3 regions of the Allobranchiibius huperziae genome follow, and region 2 is predicted to be linked to each of the others. Evidence: predicted binding sites of a transcription regulator. Region 2 holds the regulator's gene; each other region holds the start of a gene.
The links. The regulator LexA, encoded in region 2, represses DNA repair genes until DNA is damaged. The targets are predictions, from matches to a motif close to TCGAACANNTGTTCGA.

Region 1 (4,528 bases), 930 kb from region 2:
CCACGGGTCGGTGGATCGCGGCCAACGCGTGGCGGTACGGCTTCATCCTCAGCAACGCGGTGGGGAAGACCGCAATCACCGGATGGCAGTCCGAGCCGTGGCACGTGCGATACCTCGGCACTTCCCTGACCGCCTACGTGCACGCACGCCAGATCGTGACCGAGGAGGACCTGTTCGGACTGCCGGCCGCCCCGACGTACTGATCCCGACGCGCCGGGATCGGCACGTCGGGATCGGGGATGGTGGGGGTCGAAGCTCAGACGGCGACGTCCTCTTCCAGCTCCTCCTCGGTGGCGGAGTCCAGCCGACCGGTGGAGCGGTCGACGTGCGTGCCGGTCGCCGTACGACGCGCACGGCGCTGCTCCACGGCGTACCCGAGGCCCAGGCAGGCGATGCCGAGCACGAGCCATCCGAACAGGATCGCCAGCGGTCCGCCGAGGCCGACGGCCGGGAAGTAGAACATCCGGCGCAGCGTCTCCACGAACCCGGCACCGATCCAGAAGTGGTGCAGCCAGCCGAAGAACGCCGGCTGCAGGACGGGTGAGAAGACTCCCCCGGAGCTCGTGAAGTTCAGTGCGACGAAGACGGCGGAGTAGAGCAGCGTGCTGAACCGTCCGACCAGCGGGTGCAGTCCGACGCCGACGAACATCACGGCCGCCGTGTAGAGGATCGACAGACCCCAGACGGCCGGGACGTGACCGCCGAACATGTCGTAGCCGAAGTGGGCGACGGCGAGCTCGGCCGTCGAGAGCACCACGGCAGCACCGGCGGCAAGGCCGACGCGGTCCCGGAAGCGCCGGGAGGCGGCTGCCGCACCGATGGCGATCGAGGTCGCGTAGGCGCCGACGGTGAGCGCGACGAGGAAGAAGAAGCCGTTCTGACCAATCGGGTCGCCCGCGGTCACGGGTGCCACGTCCTTGACCGACAGCGGCACACCCTGTTTGAGAGCGACCGGCGAGAAGACCTGTGTCACCACGGTCTTCGTGCTGTCTGAGGCGGCCGACCCGGTCAGGAGGACTGCCTGGTGAGCTCCGGGCACGTACGCGCCGGAGAGGTCGAGCTGCTGGATCTCGCGGGTGGCTTCGGCCGTGTTCGGCACGACCCGCACCGTCGCCGCGTCACCGACAGCATGCTGCAGCGCGTCGGCGATCGGCTGCGCCTGCTGCGTCGTCCCCACGACGGCCAGCGGCACGTTGTGAGGTGCCGGCTTGTGGAAGCCGCCGAGGTACGCCGCTGCCATCACCAGGCCCATCACGATCGGCACCAGCACATGGGACAGCACCGTCTTCATCGGCACCACCTGCTGCGGTCCGCTCACCTTCACCGTTCTCCTCCTACTACCGTCCGAGTCTGAAGTTGGTAGATGCAACTTCTGTATCTATAGTATGCCTATGAAGACGGAGAGCAAATCGCGCGACGAGCCATTACGGGTCGTGCTCGTCGAACTACGTTTTTTCGCAAGGAGATTGCGGCGCGAGTGGAGCACCAACGTGCCGGAAATCACATTCGCGGAGGCAACGTTGATGTCCGCGGTCACCGCACGACCACACCCGACCGCTGTCGACGTGGCGGCCGATCTGCAGATCGACAAGTCCACGGCGAGCCGGCAGATCGCCGTCCTCGAGCAGCGCGGACTCATCGAGCGGGAGGCCGCTCCCGGTGAACGCCGCGCGCAGTGGCTGAGGCTCACCCCCGAGGGCCGCCACATCCTGCAGCAGTCGGACACGGTGCGGATCGAGGCGATCCGGGACCGTGTGAGTGACTGGACGGACGCCGAGGTGACCCAGTTCGCCGACCTGCTGAGGCGCTTCAACGCGCGCTCCAGCTGAGCGTCGGCATCCGCGATCGGCCCACTGCGCATTTCGTGCGCCCCAGATGGCACACGATCACATCCGTATCGCACCATGCGCAGTTGGCGGGTGGGGGCGATCGGTGAGGTGTGGACAACCCATGAAACCCACACCGCGGAGGAGGGGATGTGGATAACCTCAGTTCGAATACTCAACGTTCGCAGATGTATTCGCCGGATTACCCTTTACATCCTGGTTCGAACACGCGTATGATCCATGGTATACCGATGACGTGAGGATCAGCAGCTCGAGGAGGGGCCATGGCGCAGTCGACAAGCGACCCGCAGGCGCCCGCCGCACCGGGGACCGGTGCCCGGTTGATGGGCCTGCTGAGTGAGTTCAAGACCACGTTGGACGAGTGGCCCGGTGCACTGCACCAACTGGATGAGACCCAGCTGGGCGACGTCGTCGGGTCGATGCTGCAGATCGGAGCGCGGGGAGAGAACGTTGCCGCCCTAGCGACGGCGGACGCCCTCGGTCGGGGCACGGTCGCCAACTCCACCGCGACCGGGGCACCGGCCTGGGTCGCCCAGCAGGCCCGTGGTGTCGACCCCGTCGTCGTGCGCCGGGTCGGGGCTGTCGGGATGGACTGCGCCGACCCCCGCAACACCGTCGTCGCCGACGCCCTCGCGAGCGGGGCGGCGACCGTCCCGGTGGCGGCGGCCGCACTGCGGGAACTCCCCCAGATCCTGCCGCAACTGCCCTGCGCGGATCGCGACGACCTGCTCGGGCGGTACCTGTCGCTAAGCAGCTTCGGACCCCGCGCCCTACGCGAGCTCAGCACCCGGATCCGCGGCGAATACGCCCCCGAACACCTCGTGCGGGATGAAGAACGCCAGCAGGACTGCGAATCGGTGCACTGGGCCGACCTACCCGGTGGACTGACGAGGTTCGTCGCCGAACTGTCCGGCGGGCACGCCGCCGCCGTCAAACACGCCCTCCGCGCGCTGTCCGCACCCGCGCCCAGATCGCAAACCAGCCCCACCGACACCGACGAGGCGGGCTGCTCCGACACCGGCGACCCTGGACGTGCGACGGGTGCAGGTCCACTGCTCGAAACCGGGACCGGTGCGCCCGAGCGGGACACCCGCACCCCCGCCAAACGCCGCGCGGATGCGCTGGTGCGGCTGGTTGAGACGGCCGCAGGCGTCCTCGACGGCACCGCCGGTCGGCCCGTGGGTGAGTTCGGCGGGACCGCGAAGATCCTGGTCACCCTGGACTACAACACGTTGTACGAAGGGCTTCAGGAAGCTGGTTGGATCGGCCAACACGATCCGAACAACCGCCAATCCCCACCGACATACCTACCCGGCATCGGACACACCACCGACGGGGAGTACCTCGATGCCGGCACCCTGCGACGACTCGCCTGCGACGCCGATCTCATCCCGACCGTCCTCGGCACCGACTCCGAACCCCTCGACGTCGGGCGCGCGAAACGCCTCTTCACCGGAGGACTACGCACCGCGATCATCCATCGAGATCGGCACTGCACCTTCCCCGGCTGCGACCGACCACCGGACTGGTGCGACGCCCACCATGTGACGCCCTGGTGGGCCGGCGGAGAAACAACCCTTACCAACGCAGCACTGCTCTGCGCCAGACACCACACCATCGTGCACCGCGACCTACTGAGCGCCCACGTCACCACCACCGGAGTCACCTGGGACCCCACCCCCGGCCTGATGCCCACCCGACCCAGCCGGGACCCGGCGGCATGACCGGGCAGCGCCGCCGGACCGAACGACCTGCGGCATGGTTCACACCCAGCGGCCCGCCGATCGTGGTCGGGCGGAGCAGCCATAGCGATCACCACGCTGCCGCTGTCCATGGTGGCCGCCTCGGGGATCAGACGGCGTCGCCCTCCACCACGGCGTGGGCGACCGGCAGGTCCTGGGCGGCGGTCGCATCGAGCTGGCCGGCCTGCACGTCACGCCGACTCGCCGCGAGATAGGCGACGAGCACGACGATGAGCAGGGTGAGCACTCCGGTGACGACACCGTCGCCGTACCCCAGGCCTGCACCGAACGAGTGCGGCTTGCCGAACCAGTCGGCGAAGGACGCCCCCAGCGGGCGGGTGAGGACGTACGCGGTCCAGAACGCCGCGATGGCGCCCAGCCCGAGGAGCCACGCCAGCAGCACCACGAGGATCGCCGCCCCGAAGAGCACACCGGACGCGAAGAACCCGAGGTGCATCGTGGTCGCGGTCAGGTCACCGGCGGCGGTCCCGAGGGCGAAGGTGAGCAGCACGGTCACCCAGTAATAGGTCTCCCGGCGCTTGGTGGTGATGCTGTGGATCGACAGCGTCCCCTCGCTGCGATGCCACCGGTGGAAGACGAACGCGAGCGCCAGCGCGTAGATCGCCGTGGTCACCGTGTACGGCAGCGCCAGGACGATGTGCAGGCCGTCGGCCACCATCGTGCCGAACAACGCGACCATCGCGACCGCGAACCAGTACGTCCACGCGCGGTAGCGGGTGCTGCGCAGCTGCAACGTCATGCCCAGCGCGAATCCTCCGACCCCCAGCACACCGGCGAGGACGAGGCTGATGCCGCCGAACCAGTCGGACGCGGCCTCCCCCATGCCGGTAGTGAGCACCTTCACGACCCAGAAGAGTGCGGTGATCTCGGGGACCTTGGCGGCGATCGGATCAGGCCTGCGGAAGACGGTCGGTCGCG
Region 2 (4,528 bases):
CCTTGCGCACCCCGACGAGCACCTTCTGGCGGCTGAACGGCTCGCTGGCTCCGGACCGCTTGACGACGGTCAGGCTCGTGGTCTCCATAGTGGAGAAGCGCTTGCCGCAGCTGGGGCACTGGCGGCGCCGTTTGATGCAGGTGCCGTCCTCGCTCGAGCGGGAGTCGACGACGCGACTGTCCTCGTGCCGGCAGAACGGGCAGTGCATGCGTGTCTCCCTCACCCTCGACGATCGGCTCACACCGATCACTCGCCGTCCACGCCGTAGCCCCGCCGAACGAGCCGCCCACCTGTGGGTAACTCGTGGACAACCGGGGGATATCCGCGCTGTGCCTTGGGATAACCCGGGTCGACCTGGGGACTACATGTGGACAACTTACATCGATGTAACTACTAGATGTAGGGATCGTATTCCGGTGGAGGGGGTGATGCAACCTTTAGAGACTGCCCGGTTTCCGCGGGGTCGTTCGTGCTGGTCAGAGGGCCGCCGAGGGCGACACGGAGGCGGTGTCGGCCCTGCTACGGGGCGCCAGAAGGCGCGCGGCCGGACTCAGCGAGGCAGGCGCAGTTGCTCGCCGGCGAACACCTGCAGGGTGTTCAGTCGATTGGCGGCCTGCACCCGCTGCACCGCATTGCCGATCGGCAGCTGGGGGTAGGCGTGGTGGGCGACCGAGGACAGGGTCTGGCCCGACTGGACGACCACGGTGTCGTAGCGCTGCGCGGACCCGCCGCCGCCCACTGCGGCACGGGCTCCCGCCACTCCCCCGACGAGACATAGCAGGAGTGCGCACAGCGTGATCAGCAGGCGACCGCGACGAGTGATGTGCATCGTCGGCGCAGGTGCGTCCACGAGCGCGGGCAGATCAGGGACCGCGCGCAGGTGGCCGCGACGGATGGACGCGGGCGCCGTACGTCGCGATGCGCCGGGACGACCCGGCCGGGCAGGGGTGGCGGGAGTGACCCAGCTGGGAACAGCGGTGACGGCACTCATGAGATCCTCCGATAACTCGTCGATCGTACGTGTGTGCGATCGATCATCTGTCTGATGTCTAGCACGCGCGTTCGAGAAAATCCAGACACGCCCCGAACAGATGTTTGGAAAGTGTGTCCGACTCTCGTAATCTCGTGCTCACCTGCAGAACTGAAACACCGACCACCGACAGCCCCTGCTCAGCAGTTGTGAATCCGCGGAACGACGCCGAATACGGCGACTCATCGGTCCCGGGGACGCAGCCGTTCGGACACCTGGGGCGGGCGGTGGCAGCACGATCCACTCGGAGAGGGACGGACGAAGACCATGGCCAAGGTGCACCAGATGCCCGAGCGCGACGACGACGGTTTGACCACCCGACAGCGGCGCGTGCTGGAGGTCATCCGCAACTCCGTGGACCGGCGCGGTTACCCGCCGAGCCTGCGCGAGATCGGCGAGGCCGTCGGCCTGACCAGCCCCAGCTCCGTCGCTCACCAGCTGTCGATGCTCGAGCGCAAGGGCTACCTGCGCCGCGACCCCAACCGGCCGCGCGCCATCGAGGTCATCTCACCGGACCAGGACAAGGACCAGCGCGGCTACCGGGGCGGGTCCAGCGTCACCAACGCGCCGGACGGTGACCTGAGCGTCGAGGACGAGACCGGCATCGGCGACCGACGACCCAGTGCGTCGTACGTCCCGGTCGTCGGACGGATCGCCGCGGGCGGTCCGATCCTGGCCGACGAGGTCGTCGAGGACGTCTTCCCGCTGCCCAAGCAGATCGTCGGCGAGGGCGACCTCTTCCTGCTGAAGGTCGTCGGCGACTCGATGATCGACGCCGCGATCTGCGACGGCGACTGGGTCGTGGTGCGTCAGCAACCGACCGCGACCAACGGCGACATCGTCGCGGCGATGCTCGACAACGAGGCGACCGTCAAGACCTTCAAGCGCACCGGGGGCAAGGTCTGGCTGATGCCGCACAACACGGCGTACGACCCGATCGACGGCGACGACGCCGTGGTGCTGGGCAAGGTCACGGCGGTGCTGCGCAGGGTCTGAGCGACCGCGGTCGCCCGGCGCTCCTCAGGCGCGTTAGACGCCCGGTGCACCCACGGCCGGCGCTCCCAGTCGGTCCGCCAGCGCCGTCAGGGTGCTGCCCAGCGGCGCCTCAATCTTCAGGTCGGTCTCGCCGTCCCCGCGGGTCCATCCGTCGTTGATCACGATCACGGGCACGCCGATGCGGGCGGCCCGGCGCACGAACCGGTAACCGGACATCACCGCGAGCGACGACCCCAGGACGAGCAGCGCCGACGCCTCTTCGACGAGGCCGAAGCATTGCTCCACCAACGGTTTCGGCACCGATTCGCCGAACATCACGACGTCCGGTTTCAGCAGGTCCGAACCGCACACAGGGCAGTCGGCCGTGACGAACGCGCGCACGATCGCCTCGGGCAGCGCGACGTCACCGTCGGGTCGGACCGCGCCTCCGATCGCGCGGTCGAATCCGGGGTTGGCGTCGCGCAACCAGTCGTCCATGTCATCGCGGCGATGCGTGCTCGAGCAGGCCATGCAGACCACCCGCTCCAGGTTGCCGTGCAGCTCGAGCACCTCGCTCGCACCGGCCGCCTGATGCAGCCCATCGACGTTCTGGGTGATGACGCTCGTCAGGGTGCCGGCGGCGAGAAGCCTGGCGACCGCGCGGTGGCCGTCATTCGGTCGGGCAGCCGCAAAGCGTGGCCAACCGACGTAGGAACGTGCCCAATACCGCTGCCGCGCTTCATGACTGGCGCGTAGCTCGGTCACCGTCATCGGCTGCACCCGACGTACGCCGCGGGCGTCGCGGTAACTCGGCAGACCCGATTCGGTGGACAGGCCGGCTCCGGTCAGGGCGACCAGCCCGCCATCCGCCAGGTAGCTCGCCAGTCCGTCCCATTGATCCGGGCGCACTCCCTCGGGCACCGGGGAGACCGCAGACTCGAGCACGTCATCAGTGTCGCACCGGCCCCGTGGCCCCGTGGGTGCGCGGGTGGCCACTGCGATGCATGGCTGGTGCAGAACGAAAGCACGAAGATGGGTTCCGATGGATAACCTTCCATTATATGATTGGCGGATGATCGACGCTGCGGGCCTGCGGGTCATCCGGGCCATCGCCGACGAGGGCAGCTTCACCGCTGCGGCCACCTCTTTGGGCTACTCCCAGCCCGCCATCTCCCAGATGGTGCGCCGTCTGGAGGACCGGATCGGCACCGTCCTGGTCGAGCGCCTGGGCCGCAGCGTGCGGCTGACCGAAGCCGGCGCGGTGCTGGCCCGTCACGCGGGCCCCGTGCTCAGCGCCCTCGAGGCCGCCGAATCAGAGGTCGCCGCGATCGCCGGGTTGCGCGCCGGCCGCGTCCGCCTGATGGCCTTCCCCTCCTCCTCCTCGACACTCGTCCCGCACGCGCTCGCGATGGTGCGAAAGGCCTACCCCGACGTCGAGGTGACCTTCACCGAGGCCGAGCCCCCCGAGTCGCTGGCCGCACTGCGGGCCGGCGAGTGCGACATCGCCGTCGCGTTCGCATACGACGGTGCGCCGCTGGCCCGCGGCGAGGACGACATCGAGGCGTTCCAGTCCCGCAAGCTGCTCGACGACGAGGTGCGCCTGGTGGTGCCGTCGGACCACCCGCTCGCCGGCGCCGCGTCGGTGCGGATGACCGACATGGTCGACGAGCAGTGGATCGCGGGATGCCCACGATGCCGCGGACACCTGCTCTCCCTGGCCGAGCGCGCCGGATTCAGCCCGTCGGTCTCGTTCGAGACCGAGGACTACGTAGCGGTGCTGGGTTTCGTCGCCGCGGGCCTGGGGGTCGCCCTCGTGCCCGACCTGATCCTGCACTCGGCGCACAACGACGGCGTGACGATCCTGCCGATCAAGCCGACCCCCCGTCGGACCGTCTACGCCGTCACCACCCCGGACCTCACGCGCGTGCCCGCCGTCGCCGCGACCCTGGAGGCGCTGTGCGCGGCGTCCACCTCGGTGCGGTCGGCGACACCGGTCGCCTGAGACTCCCCCACCTGCCCGTCAGGGCCTGTCGACGGTGACCCGCCCGTCGCGCACAGCCACGACCACGTCCCCTCCGCGGTCGGTGCGGTAGGTCGCTCCGGGCAGGCTCTTCAACAACGACAACGTCGAGGGCGTCGGCAGTCCGTAGTCGTTGTGAGCACCGACGCTGATGATCGAGATCGGTGCGTGCACGAAGCGCACCAGGTCGGCGGACTGGTTGGCCGAGCCGTGGTGGGCCACCTTGAGCACGTCAAAGGGCGGCCCCGTCGGCTGATGACTCAGCTCGCCGTACACGGCAGCGCCCGCCTCACGCTCGATGTCACCGGTCAGAAGGATCCGCAGGCCGTGGGTGCGCACGTCGAGGGTGATGCTCGCGTTGTTCTGGATCGAGCCGGCGTCGATCTCGCGGCTCGGCCACAGCACGACGGCGTGCACCCCGGGCCAGTTCACGGTGTCTCCCGTGACCAGGGTGCGCACCGGAATGTGGCTCGCGGCGGCAAGCCGGTGCACCAGCGGGGCGT
Region 3 (4,528 bases), 700 kb from region 2:
ATCGACGGCCTGGTGCTGCCCGGCGGGGAGTCGACCACCATCGACAAGCTGCTGCGCATCTTCGAGCTGCAGGAGCCGATCCGCGCGCGCATCGCAGCGGGCATGCCGGTCTACGGATCCTGCGCCGGGATGATCCTGCTCGCCGACGAGGTGCTGGACGGCCAGCCGGGGCAGCAGACGCTGGGCGGGATGGACATCACGGTCCGGCGCAACGCGTTCGGGCGGCAGATGGACTCCTTCGAGACCGACCTGGTGATGCCGTCGCTCGCGGACGGTGCACACACCCCGGTGCACGCGGTCTTCATCCGCGCGCCCTGGGTCGAGCGTGCCGGCGACGGGGTGCAGGTGCTCGCCACGGTGCCGACCGGGCCGGCGCAGGGTCGCGTCGTGGCATGCCGTGAGGGGGCGCTGCTCGCGACGTCCTTCCACCCCGAGGTCACCGACGATTATCGGGTGCACCACTACTTCGCCGCCATGGTGCGCGACGCCGTTCGCGTGTCGTGAGGGGTGCGGCGTACGCCGTCGCGATCCGGGCCTCCGCGCGAATCGTTACGATGACGGGCGGATCAGCCGTCCACGACGGCCTCACAGCACCGAGCACGAAGCAGGGAGAACATGAGCGGGCACTCCAAGTGGGCCACCACCAAGCACAAGAAGGCGGTGGTCGATGCCAAGCGCGCCAAGCTGTTCGCGAAGCTGATCAAGAACATCGAGGTGGCGGCGCGTTCCGGCGGCGGCGACGTGGTGGGCAACCCCACGCTGTACGACGCGGTGCAGAAGGCCAAGAAGTCCTCGGTCCCGAACGACAACATCGACCGCGCGGTCAAGCGCGGGTCGGGTGCGGAGGCCGGTGCCGCGGAGTATCTGGCGCTGACGTACGAGGGCTACGCGCCCGGCGGCGTGGCGCTGCTCATCGAGTGCCTCACCGACAACAAGAACCGTGCGGTGGCCGAGGTGCGCACGGCCCTGCAGCGCAACGGCGGCACGATGGCCGAGAGCGGTTCGGTCGCCTTCCAGTTCCACCGCAAGGGCCTGGTGACGGTGCCCAAGGCGGACAAGACGGAGGAGGACATCCTCGAGGTCGTGATGGACGCCGGCGCCGAGGAGATCAACGACCTGGGTGAGTCCTTCGAGATCGTCTCCGAGGCCCATGACTTCGTCGCCGTGCGCGAGGCCGTGCAGGCCGCGGGCATCGACTACGACTCGGCCGAGTCGTCGTGGCTGCCCACGGTCGAGGTGCCGCTGGACGCCGACGGCGCCCGCAAGATGTTCCGCATCATCGACGCGCTCGAGGACAGCGACGACGTACAGAACGTCTACGCCAACGGCGAGGTGTCCGACGAGGTCCTGGCCGAGCTCGACGAGGAGTAGGCGACTCGCCGGGTCGCCTGCCCGCGGCCGATCGTCGCACCGGGTAGCGTCGCCGTGTGCCGAACAGGTGTTCGGCACACGGCGATTCAATCTGCAGGAGGCTTGCGTGCGTGTCCTCGGCGTCGACCCCGGACTGACCCGGTGCGGCCTGGGCGTGGTGGAGGGCGGCATCGGCGAACCGGTCCGGATGATCGCCGTCGGTGTCGTGCGTACGCCGCCCGGTGACGACCCCGCCGAGCGGCTGCTCACCCTGCAGACCGAGATCGATGAGTGGCTGCAGCGCTACGCGCCGGACGCCGTCGCCGTCGAACGCGTCTTCGCCAAGGCCAACATCAAGGGGATCATGGGCACCGCGCAGGCCTCCGCCGTCCCGATGCTCGCTGCGGCCCGTCTGGGGCTGCCGCTCGCGATGCACACCCCGTCCGAGGTCAAGGCCGCGGTCACCGGCAACGGCCGCGCCGACAAGGCGCAGGTAACGGCCATGGTGACCCGCATCCTCAAGCTGAAGGTCGCCCCCACGCCCGCCGATGCGGCCGACGCCCTGGCGCTGGCGATCTGCCACGTATGGCGCGGCGGCGCACAAGATCGGATCGCCCAGGCTCTCGCTCGACAGAAGGCGGCGTACGCAGCCCAGGCAGCAGCACAGTCACAGCGGGTGGCCCGGTGATCGCAAGTCTGCGGGGCTCGGTGCTCGCGACCGGCCTCGGCACCCTCGTGGTCGAGGTCGGCGGTGTCGGACTGTCGGTGCTCACGACCCCGTCCACCGCGGCGTCGGTGCGCGTCGGCGAGACAGCCACCCTGGCGACCACGCTCGTCGTGCGCGAGGACTCGCTCACCCTCTTCGGCTTCGCCACCACCAGCGAGCGGGACCTCTTCGAGCTGGTGCAGACCGTCAGCGGCGTCGGTCCGCGGCTCGCGCTGGCGATGCTGGCCATCCACGCCCCGGAGGTGCTGCGCGCCGCGATCGCCGGCGGCGACCTCGCGACACTCGTGAAGGTGCCGGGCATCGGCAAGAAGGGCGCCGAACGGATCGTCCTGGAGCTGAAGGACAAGGTCGGCCCGGTGTCGGCCGCCGGTCTCGAGGACGCGGCGCAGCAGGCGTCCAGCATCGTCGACGGCGAGCACGGCCAGGTGATTGAGGCGCTCGTCGGCCTGGGCTGGTCGACCAAGCAGGCCCAGGACGCCGTCGAGCGGGTCGTCGATGCGGCCCCCGGTGACGGCCACGTGAGCGACGTGTCGGGTCTGCTGCGCGCAGCGCTGCGGGAGCTCGGCCGGTGAGCGAGAGCGACGACCCGTCGTACGACGACGAGTCGTACGACGCGACGGCGCGGATCGTGGATCCGGGGGGTCACCCGGCCGACGAGGACCGCCGCTTCGAGGCGGCCCTGCGGCCGCGCAGGCTCGCCGATTTCCCCGGCCAGCCGCGGGTCCGCGATCAGTTGGGTCTGCTGCTGGAGGCGGCGCGACGCCGCGGCGCACCTCCGGACCATGTGCTGCTGTCCGGCCCGCCCGGCCTGGGCAAGACCTCGCTGGCGATGATCATCGCCGCCGAGCTGGAGCAGCCGATCCGCATCACCAGCGGGCCCGCCATCCAGCACGCGGGCGACCTGGCCGCCGTGCTCTCCTCGCTCGCCGAGGGCGAGGTGCTCTTCCTCGACGAGATCCACCGGATGGCGCGCCCGGCCGAGGAGATGCTCTACCTGGCGATGGAGGACTTCCGGGTCGACATCATCGTCGGCAAGGGCCCGGGCGCCACGGCCATCCCGCTGGAGCTGCCGGCGTTCACCGTGGTCGGCGCGACGACGAGAGCGGGCCTGCTGCCCGCGCCGCTGCGCGACCGTTTCGGCTTCACCGGCCACCTCGACTTCTACGCGACGGCCGACCTCGCGCAGATCCTCACCCGCAACGCCACGCTGCTCGGTGTCGAGAGCACCCCGCAGGGGATCGACGAGATGGCGGGACGGTCCCGTGGCACCCCACGGATCGCCAACCGGCTGCTACGACGCGTCCGTGACTACGCGCAGGTGCAGGGCAACGGCATCGTCGATCTGAGTGCCGCCCGCGCCGCCCTGCGGCTCTTCGATGTCGACGACCGCGGCCTGGACCGACTCGACCGGGCGGTGCTCGACGCCCTCTGCCGACGCTTCGGCGGCGGGCCGGTGGGATTGTCGACCCTGGCCGTCGCGGTGGGGGAGGAGGCCGACACGGTCGAGACCGTCGCCGAGCCCTATCTGGTGCGGGAGGGATACCTGGTGCGCACGCCGCGTGGCCGCGCCGCGTCGCCGATGGCGTGGGCGCACCTGGGCCTGACACCGCCGACGCCGAGCGCTGCGGGCACCCAACTCGGCTTCGGCGACATCGAGGGCCGCTTCGGTGACAGCAGGTCCGACACGGATTGACGGCGTGGCCTGCGGTTGGGGAAGCCCCCAAGCTGACCTAGACTCTGCCGCTGGCAATCCAACGACGGGCCGGCGTGGCTCCGTCGCACCGTGAGACCCGAAGGACGTTCCGTTCCATGCCCGCTCTTGCAGCAGCCAGTTCCGGTAACTCCGGGTCGAGCAATGGCACGTTCATCCTCATCGGGGTGGTCATCCTCCTCGGTGTCCTGCTCTTCGTGTCCAACCGGCGCAAGCGCCGGCAGGCACAGCAACAGCAGGAGAGCCTGAAGATCGGCACCCCCGTGAGCACCACCTCCGGCCTGCTCGGCACGCTGTCCGCGCTGGACGAGCGCACCGCGACCGTCGAGGTGAGCCCCGGCGTGCACCTGCAGTTCGTACGCCGAGCGGTCGTGCCGCGCTCCGCGCTGCTGCCCGACGCCCCCGCAACCGACGCTGCTGCAGCCGATGCAGCCGATGCAGCCGACGCCGACTCGACCTTCGAGACGGGAGTCTCGAAGGGTGCCGGGGAACCCGCCGCAGCGGACCAGGCGTTGCCTACGAAGGACGATCGCCCGACGGGTGCATCACCCGACCGATCGCCCGATGACCACAACGACACCCGCGCGGAGGCCTGAGCACCGGTGGCAACACGCACACGACGTACGACGCCGGGCGGACGACCCGTCCGTACTCTCGTCCTCCTCGCCGCCTTGGTGATCGCGCTCTTCGCGGCGATCGGCGCGAGTGCGGCATTGGGCAACCCCGCCGGGCAATGGAGC

Region 1: the regulator LexA is predicted to act here: its motif matches at 2,048-2,063, upstream of HNR15_RS06560 (HNH endonuclease signature motif containing protein).
Region 3: the regulator LexA is predicted to act here: its motif matches at 1,431-1,446, upstream of ruvC (crossover junction endodeoxyribonuclease RuvC).

Annotation. Positions count from the first base shown of each region.
Region 1 is NZ_JACCFW010000001.1:1,367,552-1,372,079, reverse strand. Features, by position in the region: gene HNR15_RS18790 (D-alanyl-D-alanine carboxypeptidase family protein) at 1-203, shown strand, start outside; gene HNR15_RS06570 (ABC-2 transporter permease) at 257-1,318, opposite strand; gene HNR15_RS06565 (MarR family winged helix-turn-helix transcriptional regulator) at 1,392-1,829, shown strand; gene HNR15_RS06560 (HNH endonuclease signature motif containing protein) at 2,111-3,571, shown strand; gene HNR15_RS06555 (COG4705 family protein) at 3,699-4,528, opposite strand, start outside.
Region 2 is NZ_JACCFW010000001.1:2,294,346-2,298,873, forward strand. Features, by position in the region: gene nrdR (transcriptional regulator NrdR) at 1-208, opposite strand, end outside; gene HNR15_RS10790 (hypothetical protein) at 551-991, opposite strand; gene lexA (transcriptional repressor LexA) at 1,298-2,026, shown strand; gene HNR15_RS10800 (NAD-dependent protein deacetylase) at 2,060-2,950, opposite strand; gene HNR15_RS10805 (LysR family transcriptional regulator) at 3,078-4,007, shown strand; gene HNR15_RS10810 (ComEC/Rec2 family competence protein) at 4,026-4,528, opposite strand, start outside.
Region 3 is NZ_JACCFW010000001.1:1,593,940-1,598,467, forward strand. Features, by position in the region: gene pdxT (pyridoxal 5'-phosphate synthase glutaminase subunit PdxT) at 1-504, shown strand, start outside; gene HNR15_RS07585 (YebC/PmpR family DNA-binding transcriptional regulator) at 616-1,371, shown strand; gene ruvC (crossover junction endodeoxyribonuclease RuvC) at 1,478-2,038, shown strand; gene ruvA (Holliday junction branch migration protein RuvA) at 2,035-2,649, shown strand; gene ruvB (Holliday junction branch migration DNA helicase RuvB) at 2,646-3,770, shown strand; gene HNR15_RS07605 (preprotein translocase subunit YajC) at 3,887-4,384, shown strand; gene secD (protein translocase subunit SecD) at 4,391-4,528, shown strand, end outside.